DNA from 3 places in the Streptomyces sp. NPDC088400 genome. Region 3 is predicted to be linked to each of the others. Evidence: riboswitches for the same ligand, from Rfam matches in the RefSeq annotation. Region 3 holds a riboswitch; each other region holds the start of a gene.
What was found. A riboswitch is a leader RNA that binds a small molecule or an ion and turns the genes downstream of it on or off. The one in region 3 is predicted to bind cobalamin.
Positions count from the first base shown of each region.

Region 1: linked by a shared signal. The riboswitch ahead of ACIQD6_RS04120 (ABC transporter substrate-binding protein) and the one ahead of ACIQD6_RS03570 (ribonucleoside-diphosphate reductase subunit alpha) in region 3 are both predicted to bind cobalamin.
Region 2: linked by a shared signal. The riboswitch ahead of metE (5-methyltetrahydropteroyltriglutamate--homocysteine S-methyltransferase) and the one ahead of ACIQD6_RS03570 (ribonucleoside-diphosphate reductase subunit alpha) in region 3 are both predicted to bind cobalamin.

Region 1 covers NZ_JBIVMZ010000001.1:907,973-913,899, reverse strand. Annotated here, with positions in the region: gene ACIQD6_RS04140 (ABC transporter substrate-binding protein) at 1-991, opposite strand, end outside; gene ACIQD6_RS04135 (GNAT family N-acetyltransferase) at 1,103-1,636, opposite strand; gene ACIQD6_RS04130 (ABC transporter ATP-binding protein) at 1,768-2,694, opposite strand; gene ACIQD6_RS04125 (FecCD family ABC transporter permease) at 2,691-3,737, opposite strand; gene ACIQD6_RS04120 (ABC transporter substrate-binding protein) at 3,884-5,008, opposite strand; cobalamin riboswitch at 5,074-5,260, opposite strand; gene ACIQD6_RS04115 (DNA-binding response regulator) at 5,359-5,927, shown strand, end outside.
Region 2 covers NZ_JBIVMZ010000016.1:145,324-151,250, forward strand. Annotated here, with positions in the region: gene ACIQD6_RS31715 (TetR/AcrR family transcriptional regulator) at 1-99, opposite strand, end outside; gene ACIQD6_RS31720 (cytochrome P450) at 150-1,343, opposite strand; gene ACIQD6_RS31725 (hypothetical protein) at 1,579-2,028, shown strand; gene ACIQD6_RS31730 (alpha/beta hydrolase family protein) at 2,381-3,607, opposite strand; cobalamin riboswitch at 4,089-4,289, shown strand; gene metE (5-methyltetrahydropteroyltriglutamate--homocysteine S-methyltransferase) at 4,453-5,927, shown strand, end outside.
Region 3 covers NZ_JBIVMZ010000001.1:784,144-790,070, reverse strand. Annotated here, with positions in the region: gene ACIQD6_RS03585 (DUF3311 domain-containing protein) at 209-421, shown strand; gene mctP (monocarboxylate uptake permease MctP) at 418-2,049, shown strand; gene ACIQD6_RS03575 (Uma2 family endonuclease) at 2,123-2,707, opposite strand; cobalamin riboswitch at 2,800-2,942, shown strand; gene ACIQD6_RS03570 (ribonucleoside-diphosphate reductase subunit alpha) at 3,088-5,559, shown strand; gene ACIQD6_RS03565 (ribonucleotide-diphosphate reductase subunit beta) at 5,559-5,927, shown strand, end outside.

The DNA of each region.
Region 1 (5,927 bases), 120 kb from region 3:
CCTGGGCGGGGTCGGCGTGTCCTTCGTAGACATTCTTGGCGAGTACGGAGGTGTCGATGGCCCGGCGGGCGGCGGCCCGGACCTCCGGGTCCGCGAAGGGACCCGACCGGGTGTTGAGGTGGAGGCTGGTGTTGCGGGTGGTGGCCACCTCGTGCGCGGCGCCCTCGGTGAGGGAGGCGGCCTGCGCGACCGGTATCGCCTCGGCGATGTCCTCCTCGCCGCTGCGCAGGGCGTTGGCGCGGGCCGTGCCGTCGGCGATGAACCTGGCATCGATACCGGAGGCGTGGGCCCGGCCGCCCCAGTAGTCGTCGAAGCGGTCGAGTGTGGCGCCGGTGGAGCCGGTGACCTTGGTGAGTTCGAAGGGGCCGGTGGCCGTGCCGACGGGGTTGACGGCGCCGCCCCGCTTCTTGCTCGTGGAGCCGTTGCTCTTGGCGTCCTTCGCGTACGCCTTCGGGGACAGGACAGCCATGCTCGGGCCCGCCAGCCGGAAGGGCAGTGCGGGGTCCGGCTCAGCGGTCGTGACGCGGACCCGGTGGTCGCCGGACGGGGTCGCGGTGAGCTTGACCTCGGAGAGCGCGGTGGGTACGGGGGTGGCGCTCGCGGCGTGGGTGAGGGCGGCGGCGACCGACTCCGGGGTGACCTCGGTACCGTCCTGGAAGCGGGCCTCACGGAGCGTGAACAGCCAACTGCCGTCGTTCTCACGGCTCCAGGACTCGGCGAGCGCGGGGCTCGCGGCGCCGTTGCCGTCGAGGCGGGTCAGTCCCTCGGTGACGCCGAGCCGGCTCAGGATCGTGGCGTCGGCGCCGTACGGGGAGAAGTTCTCGGTGGGCGGGAAGGCCAGCGCCATCCGCAGCCGTCCACCACTGCCGGAGCCCGAGGACGACGCGCCGTCGGAGCTGCCGCCGGAGGCGAAGCAGCCGGTGAGCGGGAGGGCGAGCAGGGGGGCGAGCAGCAGGCCGGCGGCGAACCGGCGGCGACGGACAGATCGCATGGTCCTCGTTCTCGTCTCTACGCGTCTCTACGTGATGACGTGATGACGTGATGGCGCGATGGGCAGGGCTGACGTGGGGCGGAACGAGAGACTACATGAAAATGATTTCCATCAAGCCATCGGGACCTCGAAGTGGACGATCCCCTGCCCACCGCCGGGCTCCTCGCGCTCATCGCACACCACTTTCCCCGTCGCCCGCCAGAAGGCCTCGGCGCCGGGAACGGCGGGGTCGGTGTGCAGATAGACCGAGCGGTAGCCGCCTTCCGTCGCGGCGAAGTCCAGGAGTGCGCGCACCAGCCTGCGGGCCAGCCCCTGGCGGCGATGGTCCGGGCGTACGTACACCCGCCTCAGCTGGGCGGTCTCCCCCGACGGGTAACGCTCGGCGAGCCAGCGGGGGTTGGGCGGGTGGGCCGGCCCCCGGGCGTCCAGCGCGGCGGTCCCGGCGACCACGCCCGTGCTCTCGTCGACGGCGACCAGCAGGGTGTGGCGGGCGGGGGCGAGGTAGGCGCCCGCGAGGTCGATGATGTCCGCGTGCCAGCGTGGGACGTATCCCGTACCGAAGTCGCGGTAGACGGTGTCGAGCATCACCGCACGGGCGGTGTCGAGGTCGTCGGGGGTCGCGGTTCGGATGCAGTAATTGCGCACTTGCACATCCTAGGCAACAAGGATGTGCACGATTCAGCGGGGCGGCACTCTGCGACTGGGGCTGGGGCTGGGGCCGCGACTGGGACTGCGACCGCGGCTGGGACTGCGACCGCCACGCCGGGCCGCCGCGTTCAGGCCGTTGACGCCGGCCTTGACGTTGGCGTTGACGTCGACCTTGGCGTGGGCACCGTGCCGAGGAACCGTACGTACGGGCGCCCCTCGGGCCCGTCCTGGGTGACGGCGGCGCGCACCCCGTACACATCCGCGATGAGGCGCTCGGTGATGACGTCCCACGAGCTGCCGCCGGCCACGACACGGCCCTGCTTCAGCACGACGAGCTGATCGCAGTACATCGCCGCCAGGTTCAGGTCGTGCAGCGCGATGACGCTGGTCACCGGGAGTTCGGCGACCAGGTTCAGGAGGTCGAGCTGGTGCTGGATGTCCAGATGGTTGGTCGGTTCGTCCAGCAGGAGTTCACGGGGCTCCTGGGCGAGCGCGCGGGCGATCTGGACCCGCTGGCGCTCGCCGCCCGAGAGCGTGTGCCAGGACTGTCCTGCCCGGTCTGCCAGGCCGGTGCGTTCCAGAGCCGTACGAATGGCCTCGTCGTCCCCGGCAGCCGCGGCGGACCAGGCGCGGCGGTGTGGGACGCGACCGAGCCGTACGACATCGCGTACGGTCAACTCGACCTGGGTGTCGGCCTGTTGCTCGACCACGGCGACGCGGCGGGCGAGCGATCTGCGGCCGAGTTCGGCGAGCGGGCGGCCGTCGAGGGTGATGACGCCGGAGGCGGGGGCGAGGACGCCGGAGAGCAGGCGCAACAGGGTGGATTTTCCCGAGCCGTTCGGTCCGAGCAGCCCGACCATGGACCCGGGCGGCGGCGCGAGGCTGACCCCGTCCACGATCAGGCGTCCGCCGGCGGTACGGGAGACGCGGTCGGCGCGCAGACCCGAGGCGGTCGCCGTATCCGTGTCCGGGTCCGTGTCCGCACCTGTACCCGTACCTGTACCCGTACCTGTACCTGTACCTGTACTCGTCTCTGTGTTCGCGGTCCGCTTCATTGGATTCTCCGGCCGCGGTACAGGACCAGGACGAACGCCGGTACGCCGATCAACGAGGTCACCACACCCACCGGCACCTCCTGCGGGTCGAGCACCGTACGGGCCAGGGTGTCGACCCAGACCAGGAACACCGCCCCGGTCAGCGCGGTGACCGGCAGCAGCCGGCCGTGGCCGGGACCGGCCAGCGCGCGGGCGGCGTGCGGCAGTACGAGGCCGACGAAGCCGATGGCCCCGGCCGAGCTGACCAGCGCCGCCGTCAGCAGCGCCGTCACGCACAGCAGCACCACACGGGTACGGGCCACGGAGACGCCCAGCGTCGCCGCCGCGTCCTGGCCGAACGCGAACGCGTCGAGCGTCCGCGCGTACCCGAGACACACCAGCAGCGCCACCGCGAGCACCGCGAGGCAGACCCACACGTCGGTCCACCCGGCGCCGCTGAGCGATCCGAGCAGCCAGAACAGCACCCCGCGCGTGGTCTCCGCGTCCGCCGCCGTCATCACGATGAAGGAGGTCATGGCCGAGAAGAGCTGCATGGCGGCGACTCCGGAGAGCACCACCCGGTCCACCGTGCCGCCGAGCGTATGACTGAGCAGCAGCACGAGCGCGAACGAGCACAGGGCTCCGAGGAACGCGCCGCCCGAGATGGACAGCGCCCCGCCGCCGACGCCGAGCACGACGACCACGACCGCGCCGGTCGAGGCCCCTGAGGAGACGCCCAGGACGAAGGGGTCGGCGAGCGGGTTGCGGAGCAGGGACTGCATCACCGCCCCGCACACGGCGAGTCCGGCGCCGCAGACGGCGGCGAGCAGGGTGCGGGGCAGCCGTAGGTTCCAGACGATCCCGTCCCGGATCGGTGTGAGGCCGGAATCCCCCCAGCCGATATGGGTGGCCACCACGGACCAGACGTCGCCGACGCGGATGTTCGCGGGGCCGATGGTGATCGCGACGGCGACGGAGAGGAACAGCGCGGCGATCCCGCCGGCCCAGAGGAGGCCGTGCCGCAACCGGCGTATGCCTGAGGCGCGTACACCCGTGCCGCGTATGCCTGATCCGCGTACGCCTGAGCCGCGTACGCCTGAGCCGCGTACGTCCGGATCAGGTACGTCCGGATCAGGTCCGTCCGCACCTCGTGCCTCGGGGGCCGCCGGAACCCCCGTGGCCTCCCGGGACCGCTCCGTACGTTCGACCGTCACTTCGCGGGCGCGATCTCGCGCAGCTTCGCCGCGACCTTCTCGACGCCCTCGACCGTTCGGATGGTCGGGTTCATGGCCTGGCCACTGAGCAGGACGTAGCGCTTGTGCTTGACGGCGTCCATGTTCTGGGTGGCCGGATTGGACTCCAGGAACTCGATCTTCTTCTCGGCGGTCTCGGCCGTCTCCGACTTACGGGTGAGGTCGCCGATCACCAGAACGCTCGGGTTACGGTCCGCGACCGTCTCCCAGTTGATCTGGGGCCACTCCTCGTGGTTGTCGTCGAAGACGTTCTTCGCCCCGACGGCGTTGGTGATGATGCCGGGAGCGCCGCAGCAGCCGCCCATGTACGGCGACTCGGAGTTGGCGAACCAGTAGAGGAGGGTGGGCTTTCCGGCCTTCTCGCCGTCCGCGGCCTTCTCGTCCGTCCCGCCCTTCGCGGCATCGATCCCGGCCGTGGCCTTCGCCATCCGGCTCTTGAGCCCGGCGACCACCTTCTCGCCCCGCTCCTCGACACCGAAGACCTTGGCCAGGTCGCGTACCTCGCCGTAGACGTCGTCCATGCTGAGCGGCGTCGAACGGGCTCCGTCGCCGTCGCCGCTGTTGTCCTTGGTGCAGTCGGACGGGGAGACGTACGTGGGTACGCCCAGATCCTCGAACTGCGGGCGCGTGGCCACACCGCCCTTGCCCAGCGTCGATTCGAAAGACGAGGCCACGAAGTCGGGCTCGGTGTCCAGGACCTTCTCGAAGGAGGGGGCGTTGTCCGCCAGCCGCTTCACGCGGGCGTTGGGCTTCTCCAGCCCCTTCATCAGCGGGTCGGTCCAGGTGGCGGTGCCCACCATCCGGTCGGCGAGACCGAGGGAGAGCATGATCTCCGTCGTGCCCTGGTTGAGCGAGACGGCACGGCTGGGCGCCACGTCGACCCGTACCTTCTGTCCGCAGTTGTCGAGGGTGCGGGGATATCCGGCGGCGTCACTGCCCGACGTGGACGCGTCGGACGTGGACGCGTCGTCGGAGGAGCCCCCGCCGCCGCAGGCCGTCAGGAGCAGTGCCCCGGCGAGAAAAAGGGTGGCGTGACGGACGGTGGCACGGGTGCGGGTGCGGGCGGAGCGCGCGATCGGCACGGAAGTTCCTCTGCGTCGAGGGCCCATGCGCGGAGCCCGGTCGTACGGTGCTCCCCCGCCACAGGTCGAGGACGGAGGCCGCCAGCAGGTCTTCGGACTCGGGATCCCCCGGACGAGACGCCTTCCCGGACAACTCAGCTGTCCAGTGGCCGATGCCACGCCCGTCACCCTTACCGCTGCGCGTCAGTTCCGGATTTCCACCGGATTCCCTGACCCACGTACATGGGTTCGACTGGCCTCGGCAAGCTATCACAGGAGATTTTCCAGCCAGATTCGCCCTCGGCCAGGTCCGCCGGAGCACCGGTCGAAGGGGCTATTTGTCAGGCAGGGCCCAGGAGGGACCATGGGGCATGCCGGAAAACGAACCAGTGAGCGTCGCGCTGATCGACGACCATCCCGTCGTCCTCGCCGGGATCGAGTCCTGGTACGCCGCGTCACAGCGGCCGATCACGGTGACGGCCAAGGGGCCCGGCCTCTCCGTGGCCATGTGCGGGGCCGGCCGGGACGCGGATGTGGTGGTGCTGGACCTTCAGCTCTCCCACGGGGTGCCCGCCTACCCCGAGTTGAAGCAACTGGTCGCGCAGGAACGGCAAGTGATCGTCTACACGATGCAGGACAGTCAGGAGACCGCGCTGACCTGCCTGGATCTGGGGGCGTTCACGTACCTGACGAAGGCCGAGGGGGAGAATCACCTCATGGCGGCCACGCTGGCGGCGGCCGACTGCCGTCCCTACACACCACCGGCGCTGGCCGGTGCTTTCGGCAGCGACGCGAGGAAGGGCCGGCCCGCGCTGACTCCGCGTGAGGTGGAGGTGCTCCTGGAGTGGTTCCAGTCGGAGTCCAAGGCCATGGTCGGGGAGAGCCTGGGCCTCTCCGTCCGTACGGTGAACACCTACCTGGAGCGCGTACGGATCAAGTA
Region 2 (5,927 bases), on a different contig from region 3:
GACGGCGGTGACGTTGCCCTGCCCGGCCGCCTCGCCGATCTGACGGTTCGACACCGCGATCAGCCCGTGCTCGGCGAAGAGTCGTTCCGCGGCCGACATGATCGCCTCGCGGGTCTCGGCGACGCGGTCGGCCCGAGCGGTGCTGTCGCTCACCAGGTCACCGGCAGTTCACGGAGCGGGGAGGTGAGCAGCCCCTCGTGGCGGCGCAGGTCCTTGCTGTCGACGGCGAGGTCCAGTGTGGGCAGCCGGCGCAGCAGGACGGTGAGCACGGCCTGCAACTCGGTGCGGGCCAGCGGCTGTCCGAGGCAGGAGTGGGGGCCGGCGCCGAAGGCGAGGTGGGGATTGGGAGAACGGCCGAGGTCCATCTCGTCCGCGCCCTCCCAGGCGCTCTCGTCGCGGTTGGCCGCGGCCATGCTGCACACCACGGTGGTGCCGCGCGGCACCACACCGCCGGAGAGCTCGGTGTCCTCGTGCACGTACCGGAGCATGCCGAAGCCGCTGCCGTTCGGATCGAACCGCAGCACCTCCTCCACCGCCTTGCGGGTCAACGACGGGTCGGCTAGCAGGCGTTCCCAGCGACGGCGGTCGGACAGCAGGTGCGCTGTCATCATCGAGATGAAGCCCGCGGTGGTCTCATGGCCGGCGAGCAGCAGCGCCTGCCCTGTGGCCACCAGCCCGGCCGCGGACATCGGTTCGCCCTCCGCGTCGGCGCCGTCCATGAGGAGGCTGAGGAGGTCGTCCCCGGGTTCCGTGCGCTTGCCGTCGATCAGGTGAGTCATGTAATCGGCGAAGTCCTGATGCGCCGCCTCCGTCTCGGCACGTGTGTACCGGGTCATGTTCAAGAAGGTGTCGGACCAGCTCTTGAACCGGTCCCGGTCGCTCTCCGGCACGCCCAGCATGGTGCAGATGACGAACACGGGAAGCGGGAAGGCCAGATGTGTCACCAGGTCCGCCGGCCGGCCGTGTTCCAGCATCTCGTCGATGAGCCGGTCGGTCATGGCCTCCATGCTCGGCCGCAGTGCCGACATCCGCTTGGCCGTGAACCACTTGCCGACCATGCGCCGCCAGCGGTCGTGGCCCTCGGCGTTGAGCGCCTTCGCCATCGGGCTGTTGAAGATGTCCGCCGAGTCACCGGCGGACACCCGGGCGGCGTCGGGCGAGGCCAGTCCCTCGCGACTCAGACGCGGGTCGGAGAGCGCCGTCTTCACGTCCTCATAGCGCGTCAGCAGCGCCGCCTCATCACCGCTCGGCAACGTCACCCGCGCCACCGGGCACTTCTGCCGGAGCTCCGCCCACTGCTGCGGCGGCTCCAGCGCCGCCGCGGCGACGATCGGGTAGCTCATTGTCTCCGCGCCCTGGACTTCGGTCACTTGTGGCCCTCCTCGGATCGTGTCGGCGGGCAGAAGTCAACCCCAGCCCACATGCTAAGTCAACCGACTGATTTAAGTCGTGCCCGCGGGACCGTCGACGTCGGCCACTGACACCGCATTCAAGCGGAACCGCGCCCCTCGGCCACGCGTCCTCAACAACCGGGCAGATGTCCATGCCCCTCGGGACGAGCCGGAGTTGAGGCGGAACATGAAAAAGCGGACCTGGGTACTGGGGGTGCTGGCACTGCCGCTGGCGTACCTGGGGTGGGTGGCCTGGCAGGTCGTCGCCGACCTGACGGACGACGACGTGACCGCGAGGCGGCAGCCGGTCTCGTGCAAGGAAGCCATGCGCTTCGCGGACCAGAGCGGGGTACCGGCCGGAGCGTCCGATGCGAAGTGCGAGGTCATGGGCGCGCTGGACACGCAGTACGACGTCAGATTCCGGATCACACGCGCCGACCTCGACACATGGCTGGCTTCGGCCTACCCCGGCATGAAGATGACATCGGACTGCACAGGCTCCGCGGAGACCGTCGACACCTGCGGCAACCTGACGCTGGACCCTTATGCCGACGGCGGCGCGGTGGGCATCGACTTGACCGTGGAGTACGAGAAGGGGGACACCGCGCTCGTCCACTTCCGGCCCTTCAACACGTGAACTCCCCCCACCGCGCCCGCTCCCCTGAACGCCGGAGGACGGCGCACAGGCAGGCCGCCGCATCCGGTCGCTGACGTTCCGTCCGGATGCCGCCGCGTCCCTTCCCCACACGCCCCTTCTCCACACGCCCCTTCTCCACGCGGCCGCATCCACATCACCGTACGCGGCGTTTCTGCTCACCGCTGCCATCACCGCGGCCACTCTGCTGGCCCGGCCCAGCGCCGCTACCGGCGATGTTCACCGGTCGAGGAGCGGCGTCCTGGGCGTGTGATCACAAAGCGGCCCCAGGCCCTTGGCGTCACGAAAGCCGATATCTCCAAGCCATCGGGTCGCCGGAACGGCCTCTGCCCGGTTACCGGGACGGCCTCTGCTCGTCGAAGAAGTCGACGATGCGCGGCAGTGCCTGCTTCACCGAACTGTTGTGGTCGTGGTCGCCCACATCGGTGAGCCGGTGATCGGCGTGATGGCGCGTCAACTGGTCGCCGCAGTGCTCGGCGTTGCTGAAATCGACGTCCTTGTCCCCCTTGGCGTGGAAGATCTGCACGGGTATCCCCGGCTGCCAGTCGCAGCTGTTGTCCAGCGCGCGCAGTCTGTCCTTCAGGACACCGCCGGGCTTGCGGATCTTGTCCAGGAACTCGGCGGTGAACAGGTCCTTCGAGGCGGCGGGCAGTTCGCGCTGGATGTCGGCACCGGTGTGGTCGCCGTCGAAGAGCCGCTCCACCTTCTGGTCGAACGGGGCGCGGAACGCCTCGCCCGGAGAATCGTAGAGACCGTACATCCTGTTCCAGGCGGTGACGAAATAGGCCAGGTAGAGACCTGAGTTGGCGATCTTGTCGTCCGCCGCGGCGGCCTCGAAAGCGCTCAGGTCGAAGGGCCCGCCGACCGGTGCGAGCGCGCCCGGCCGGAAGTAGTCGTCCGCGCCTTCCTGCTGGAGCGCCCGGCCCACCATCATCGTCGCGGGCCCGCCTTGGGAGAACCCGCTGATCTGCACTCTCCGCTCCAGCTCGCGTCCCTTGCGGTGGGCGAGGGTCCGCGCGGCGCGCAGTCCGTCGACGGAGGCGGCCACGGTGGCCCCCGGGTCTCCGTAGGGGTGGAATCCGTCGCCCTTGCCGAGGCCGACATAGTCGGGGGCGGAGACCGCCCGCCCGGTGGACGCGAAGAGCAGGGCAGCGCGCCGGTCGCTGGAGTTCGGATTCACCGAGGCCACATCGCCCTTGTAGACGGTGGTGCCGTGCAGCCAGGAGACGACGGGCAGCGCGCGGTCCTGGCTACGCGGCAGGACGACGAGCTGGCTGGCGACGGTGGGGGCGCCGTCGCTGCCGGTGGTGCGGTAGAGGACTCGGTACCAGGTCACGTCGTACCGGACCTGGGAGTTGTCGATTCCGGCGTTCTTCAGGCTCTCGGCCACCGTGGCCGCGGAAACGGTGCTCTCCTCCTCGACGGTCAGGATGGCCCCTGCCTCCATGGGCCGGCTGTGCGCCTCGGTGGCCACAGCCGGCGTGACCAGCGCTGTGGTCATCCCAAGGACGGCTGTGCCGGAGACAAGAACCCGTACATGCTTGCGTCGTCGCTTACTCATGCGTTGATCATGTGGGTTGCCGGTAGCCGTGAGACATGGAGCTATCCCCCGAAACGTCAGTGGGACAGGCTGGTCAGGGGTCCCCCTAGGGCCTCTCGTTTGGATCTTGCCGGGCTCGCGTGCCCTGGCACCGCGCCTCGCCGCGTTGTCGTCACTCCACGACGCTCCGCGTCGCCTCACTCCTCCGCCTTGCGATCCACGGCACCAGACCCCGCTCCCTGATCCGGCCTGATCCAAACGAAAGACCCTAGGGCCTGCTCTCTGATCACTCCGGTGAGTCCGGTGAATCCTGAAGGCAAGGGAATCGACGGTGGAGCCGGTGCGCGGACGGGGCAGGTGAGGCGTGAGCAGAAGCGGGACATGGGTGCTTGACCTGCGATTTCCCACCCGTCGCCACAGATTCCGTGTCTCATGTCACGCTCCGGAATGTGGGCGGGGGCGACCGAGGGGTTGCCTACGCCCTAGGCTGGCGGGTGCAGCTGGTTCGCCCTGTCCGCCAGGCAGGCGCGTCGTAAGAGGGAACCCGGTGGGAATCCGGGACTGCCCCGCAGCGGTGAGCGGGAACGACCGCCGTCATACGCACTGGATCCGGCCGAGGATCCGGGAAGCGACGGCCAGTAGGAATCTGCCCCGGCAGATGTGCCCGCGAGTCCGAAGACCTGCCCGTTGCCCGTACGTGACCGATCGCGTACGGATATCCCGGTGACCTCGTGGGCGGGTCGGCGTACATACCGGACGGACGAGCGCGCCCCCAGGCGTGACATGGGTCCGTCGGGTTCGTCACCCCTTCGCGCTCGCGTCCCGTCTCCGGGATCTCAAGGAGTCATCTCGCGAAGGAGATTTCCGTGACAGCGAAGTCCGCGGCCGCGGCAGCACGGGCCACCGTGTACGGCTACCCCCGCCAAGGCCCGAACCGGGAACTGAAGAAGTCCATCGAGGGTTACTGGAAGGGCCGCGTCACCGCCCGGACCCTGCGGGAGACGGCGGCCGCCCTGCGCCGGGCCAACTGGCAGCAGCTGGTGGACGCCGGCGTCGATGAGGTGCCGACCGGCGACTTCTCGTACTACGACCATGTCCTGGACACCAGCGTGATGGTCGGCGCCGTACCCGAGCGGCACCGTGACGCCGTCACGGCCGGCGCGCTCGACGGCTACTTCGCGATGGCCCGCGGCACCCAGGACGTGGCGCCGCTGGAGATGACCAAGTGGTTCGACACGAACTACCACTACCTGGTCCCGGAGCTCGGCCCCGACACCGTCTTCACCGCCGACTCCGCCAAGCAGGTCGCCGAGCTGACAGAGGCCATCACGCTCGGGCACTCCGCCCGTCCGGTCCTCGTCGGCCCCGTCACCTACCTCCTGCTCGCCAAGCCCGCCCCCGGCGTCGCGGCCGATTTCGAACCGCTGACCCTGCTGGACCGGCTGCTGCCCGTCTACGCCGAGGTCCTCGCCGACCTGCGCGCCGCCGGCGCCGAGTGGGTACAGCTCGACGAGCCCGCGCTGGTCCAGGACCGCACACGCGCCGAGTTGAACGCCGCGGCCCGCGCCTACCGTGACCTCGGCGGCCTGACCGACCGTCCGAAGCTGCTCGTCGCCTCCTACTTCGACCGTCTCGGCGAGGCCCTGCCCGTCCTGGCGAAGGCACCGGTCGAGGGCCTGGCGCTCGACTTCACCGACGCGGCCGCCGCCAACCTCGAAGACCTCGCCGCCGTCGGCGGACTGCGCGGCAAGCGCCTCGTCGCCGGTGTGGTCAACGGCCGCAACATCTGGATCAACGACTACGAGAAGTCCCTCGCGACCCTGGGTACGCTCCTCGGGCTGGCCGACCGGGTCGACGTGGCGGCCTCCTGCTCGCTGCTGCACGTTCCGATCGACGCCGCGGCCGAGCGGGACATCGACCCGCAGATCCTGCGCTGGCTCGCCTTCGCCCGGCAGAAGACCACCGAGATCGTCACCCTGGCCAAGGGACTGGCCCAGGGCACCGGGGCCATCGCCGCGGAGATCACCGCCAACCGCGCCGACCTCGCCTCCCGTACCACCTCCGCGATCACCCACGATCCGGCCGTACGGGCCAGGACCGCCGGCGTCACCGACGCCGACGGCCGCCGCTCCCAGCCGTACACCGAGCGTGCCGCCGCCCAGCGCGCCCACCTCAAGCTGCCGCTGCTGCCGACCACGACCATCGGCTCGTTCCCGCAGACGGCGGAACTGCGCACGGCCCGCGCGGACTTGCGCGCGGGGCGGATCGACACGGCGGGGTACGAACAGCGCATCGAGAACGAGATCCGCGAGGTCATCTCCTTCCAGGAGAAGACCGGGAT
Region 3 (5,927 bases):
GGCCCGGTTCCGGCCGTTCCGCCGGCCCCGCGTACATACCGTTGTCGTACCGATATGCGGACCGGGGGTGACGGTGGCCGAATCTCTCGCCTAGATTTCCAGCGCGTCACAACGTGACGATCAATGGCGATCAATAGGGCGATCACGAGGGGACGGAGCCGCCGTGTCAGAAGTCCGTGAAGAGAAACGGCCACCCACGGTCACACCGATGCGAGTGGTGATCGGTCTCTGCCTCCTCGCGCCATTCGTGGCGATGCTCTGGGTGGGTTCGTACGCGAAGATCGATCCGACCTTTATCGGCATCCCGTTCTTCTACTGGTACCAGATGCTCTGGGTCCTGATCTCGACCGCGCTGACCATGACGGCGTTCCAGCTGTGGAAGCGTGACCAGCGCTCCCGCAAGGGAGGTGCGTCGCGATGAACGACGGCGTGAACGGCGTGGCACTCGCCGTCTTCATCTTCTTCTTCGTGGCCGTCACGGCCATGGGCTTCCTGGCCGCGCGGTGGCGCAAGGCCGAGAACGAGAACAGCCTCGACGAATGGGGCCTGGGCGGCCGGTCGTTCGGCACCTGGGTCACCTGGTTCCTGCTCGGCGGCGACCTCTACACGGCGTACACCTTCGTGGCCGTCCCGGCGGCGATCTACGCGGCGGGCGCGGCCGGCTTCTTCGCCGTGCCGTACACCATCCTCGTCTACCCGCTGATCTTCACCTTCCTGCCCCGGCTCTGGTCGGTGTCGCACAAGCACGGGTACGTGACCACCTCGGACTTCGTCCGCGGCCGGTTCGGCTCGAAGGGGCTGTCGCTGGCGGTCGCCGTCACCGGCATCCTCGCCACGATGCCGTACATCGCGCTCCAGCTCGTCGGCATCCAGGCCGTACTGGACGTGATGGGCGTCGGCGGCGGCGAGACCACGCACTGGTTCATCAAGGACCTGCCGCTGCTGATCGCCTTCGGCGTGCTCGCCGCGTACACCTACTCGTCGGGGCTGCGGGCGCCCGCGCTGATCGCGTTCGTCAAGGACGGTCTGATCTACCTCGTGATCGTCGTCGCGATCATCTACATCCCGATCAAGCTGGGCGGCTTCGACGACATCTTCGCCAAGGCGGGCGAGGCGTTCTCGCAGGAGAACCCGGCGACCGGCCAGCCCAGGGGCGCCCTCACACCGGGCGAGGCCGGGCAGTGGGGCTACGCCACGCTGGCGCTCGGCTCCGCGCTGGCGCTCTTCATGTATCCGCACTCCATCACGGCGACGCTCTCCAGCCGCAGCCGCGAGGTGATCCGGCGCAACACCACGATCCTGCCGCTGTACTCCCTGATGCTGGGTCTGCTGGCGCTGCTCGGGTTCATGGCGATCGCCGCCGGGATCAAGGTGGACAACGGCCAGCTGGCGATCCCGCAGCTCTTCGAGAACATGTTCCCCGACTGGTTCGCGGGCGTGGCCTTCGCGGCCATCGGCATCGGCGCGCTGGTGCCCGCCGCGATCATGTCGATCGCCGCCGCGAACCTCTTCACCCGCAACATCTACAAGGACTTCATCAAACCGGACGCGACTCCGGCGCAGGAGACCAAGGTCTCGAAGCTGGTCTCGCTGCTGGTGAAGGTGGGCGCGCTGGCCTTCGTCCTGACCATGGACAAGACGGTGGCGATCAACTTCCAGCTGCTGGGCGGCATCTGGATCCTCCAGACGATGCCGGCGCTGGTCGGCGGCCTGTTCACCCGCTGGTTCCACCGCTGGGCGCTGCTCGGCGGCTGGGCGGTCGGCATGGTGTACGGCACGGCGGCGGCGTACGGCGTGGCCAGCCCCACGCAGAAGCACTTCGGCGGCTCGTCCGCCGAGATCCCCGGGCTCGGTGAGATCGGCTACATCGGCCTCACCGCGTTCGTCCTCAATGTGGTCGTCACGGTCGTGCTGACCTTCGTCCTGCGGGCGGCCAAGGCACCGGAGGGCATCGACGAGACGAGCCCGTCCGACTACACGGCGGACGCCGGTGACGCGGGCGTGCGGGTCGAGCTGCCGACCCCGACGGAGAGCGCCCCGACCCGCTGACCGTTCCGTACCGTACGACTCGGTGGGCCGCCGGACTGTTCCGGCGGCCCACTCGGCTGTCAGGACTCGGCTGTCAGCGCACCCAGTTCTTGAGCTGCTCGGTCTCCAGCGTGATGCCGACGGGATCGGGGAGAGTGATCTCCTTGCCGAACGGCACCGTGAGGACGATGCCGTACCGAGCCCCGGACGGCGCGCTGTGGACCGTCACCTGACGGTGCTCCCGGTCGATCAGCAGATACACCGGGATGCCGGTCCGGGCGTACGCGCGCGGCTTCTCCGCCCGGTGCCCGTGGTCGGTGCCGGAGTCGTACGTCGTCACCTCGACGGCCATCAAGACCGGCGCGGGATCTGCCCATTCGCCCTGGCCGACGAAGGCTTCACTCGGCGCGAGCGAGCCGTCGGGGCGGGCGCGGCCCTTCCGGCACTCCTGCACCTTGAGTCCTTGTTCGGGGTGGAGCCAGAGCTCGGGACGGGACTGCGTACAGATTCGCGTCAGCCACTGGATGATCCGTCCGTGGTCCCCGTCCGGCATCACCCTGCTCCTGACCCTCCCGTCGATGAGTTCGAGCCGGATGCCGCGCGTCGCGCGGGCGAGTATCCGGGTGGCCTCGTCGAACTCCTCGGAGAGGACCTGACTCTCGTAATCGATGGCCGTCATGGGGAGACCTCCTTGTCCTGACGACGATAGCGGGGCGGTGTGACAGTCAGTGACCGTGAGCTCACGACACAACATCTGGGGGGTGACACAGCAGCCACACCCCAGATGTATGCTCGACCTCGCTGTCACCGCAGGGGAATCCGGTGCGAATCCGGAACTGTCCCGCAACGGTGTGCTGTGGTGTGCTTTGTCATACCCGCGAGTCCGAACACCTGCTGACGGCGCATCCGGTTCGACCGATCCGGATGCCCAGACGTCCGGGCCTCGCGGTTGGGCCGGTGGACGCCGCGCGCCGCGCTGCCCGTTTCCGGGCCGTACGGTCGTGCCGCGACCCCCGTTTCCCTCCCGACGGCCCAGAGCCGAGCGAGGGAGAGCACCACGTGACCATCGCGCCAGCCGATCCGGCTTCAGGCCTTTCCGACATCTCCGAGGTCGCCGCGCAGGTGACCGACGGCCCCGGGACCGCGTTGCTGCGGACCCTGACGGACCTGACCGCCGATCTGCCGGACACCGACCCGGGCAGGGTCGCGGCCGCCGCGCTGCGCGGCCGTAACGCCCGGTCGGACGAGGCCGAGTTGCGGGGGCTCGCCACCGAGGCGGCCGCGGGGCTGATCTCCGAGGACCCGGCCTACTCCCGGCTCGCCGCCCGGCTGCTGACCCGCACCATCGCCGACGAGGCGGCGGGGCAGGGCGTGGTGTCGTTCTCCGGGTCCGTCGCGACGGGCCACCGCGAGGGCCTGATCGCGGACCGTACGGCCGCGTTCGTCACGCGCCACGCGGACCGTCTGGACCGGCTGATCGACCCGGCCGGGGACGACCGCTTCGGCTACTTCGGGCTGCGGACGCTCTACAGCCGCTATCTGCTCCGGCACCCGATCACCCGCCAGGTGATCGAGACCCCGCAGCACTTCATGCTGCGCGTCGCCGCCGGGCTGGCCGAGGAGCCGACGGACTCCGGCGCGGCGGACGCGGCACACAGCGCGAGCGTCCGCGCGCTGGACGAAGTCGCCGCGCTGTACCGGCTGATGAGCCGCCTGGACTACCTGCCGTCCTCGCCGACGCTCTTCAACTCCGGTACGCGCCACCCGCAGATGTCGTCCTGCTATCTGCTGGACTCCCCGCTGGACGAGCTGGACTCCATCTACGACCGCTACCACCAGGTGGCGCGGCTCTCGAAGCACGCGGGCGGCATCGGCCTCCCGTACTCCCGTATCCGCTCGCGCGGTTCACTGATCCGGGGCACGAACGGGCACTCCAACGGCATCGTGCCGTTCCTGCGCACCCTCGACTCCTCGGTCGCGGCCGTCAACCAGGGCGGCCGGCGCAAGGGCGCGGCCTGTGTCTACCTGGAGACCTGGCACGCGGACCTGGAGGAGTTCCTGGAGCTGCGGGACAACACCGGTGAGGAAGCCCGCCGTACACACAATCTGAACCTCGCGCACTGGATCCCCGACGAGTTCATGCGCCGGGTCGAGGCGGACGGCGTCTGGTCGCTGTTCTCGCCCGCCGATGTGCCGGAGCTGGTCGACCTGTGGGGCGACGAGTTCGACGCGAGGTACCGCGAGGCGGAGGCGGCCGGTCTGGCCCGGAAGGCCATCCCCGCCCGGGAGTTGTACGGCCGGATGATGCGTACGCTCGCCCAGACCGGCAACGGCTGGATGACCTTCAAGGACGCCTCGAACCGTACGGCCAACCAGACCGCCGAGCCCGGCCACACCGTCCACTCCTCCAATCTCTGCACGGAGATCCTGGAGGTCACGGACGACGGCGAGACGGCCGTCTGCAACCTCGGGTCGGTCAACCTCGGCGCGTTCGTGGACGCGGCCACCGGCGAGATCGACTGGGAGCGGCTCGACGAGACCGTGGTCACCGCCGTGACCTTCCTCGACCGGGTCGTCGACATCAATTTCTACCCGACCGAGCAGGCCGGCAACTCCAACGCGAAATGGCGTCCGGTGGGCCTGGGCGCGATGGGCCTCCAGGACGTCTTCTTCAAGAAGCGGCTGGCCTTCGACTCCCCCGAGGCCGCCGCGCTCTCCACCCGGATCGCCGAGCGGATCATGCTCGCCGCGTACGAGGCGTCCTGCGGCCTCGCCGAGCGGTCGGGACCGCTGCCCGCCTGGTCGAAGACGCGCGCCGCGCGCGGGGTGCTGCACCCCGACCACTACGACGTGGAGCTGAACTGGCCGGAGCGCTGGGCCGCGCTGCGCGCCCGGATCGCGACGACGGGCATGCGCAACTCCCTGCTCCTGGCGATCGCCCCGACGGCGACGATCGCCTCGATCGCGGGCGTGTACGAGTGCATCGAGCCGCAGGTCTCCAACCTCTTCAAGCGCGAGACGCTCTCCGGGGAGTTCCTCCAGGTCAACTCGTACCTGGTGCAGGACCTGAAGAGGCTCGGCATCTGGGACGGACCGACGCGTGAGGCGCTGCGCGAGTCCAACGGCTCGGTGGCGGACCTGCCCCGGGTCCCGGCGGAGATCCGGGACCTGTACCGCACGGCGTGGGAGATCCCGCAGCGCGCCCTGATCGACATGGCCGCGGCCCGTACGCCGTTCCTCGACCAGAGCCAGTCGCTGAACCTGTTCCTGGAGACGCCGACCATCGGGAAGCTCAGCTCGATGTACGCGTACGCCTGGAAGAAGGGGCTGAAGACGACGTACTACCTGCGCTCGCGCCCGGCGACGCGGATCGCGAGGGCAGCCGGGTCGCAGGCGGCTGGGTCGCAGGCGTCGAAGGCGGCGCCCTCACCCGCGTCCGCCCCCGTACCCGTACCCGCGCAGGTGACGCCTGATGACGAGGCGATCGCCTGCTCCCTGGAAAACCCCGAGTCCTGCGAGGCCTGCCAGTAATGACCACCGACCCGACAGACGCGACCGTGACAACCGAGAAGAACCTGCTCGACCCGGGCTTCGAACTGACCCTGCGCCCCATGCGCTACCCGGACTTCTACGAGCGCTACCGCGACGCGATCAAGAACACCTGGACGGTGGAGGAGGTCGACCTGCACTCCGACGTCACCGACCTCGCCAAGCTCTCCCCCGGTGAGCAGCACATGATCGGCCGGCTGGTCGCGTTCTTCGCGACGGGCGACTCGATCGTGTCGAACAACCTGGTGCTGACGCTCTACAAGCACATCAACTCCCCCGAGGCGCGGCTGTATCTCTCCCGCCAGCTCTTCGAGGAAGCGGTGCACGTCCAGTTCTATCTGACGCTGCTG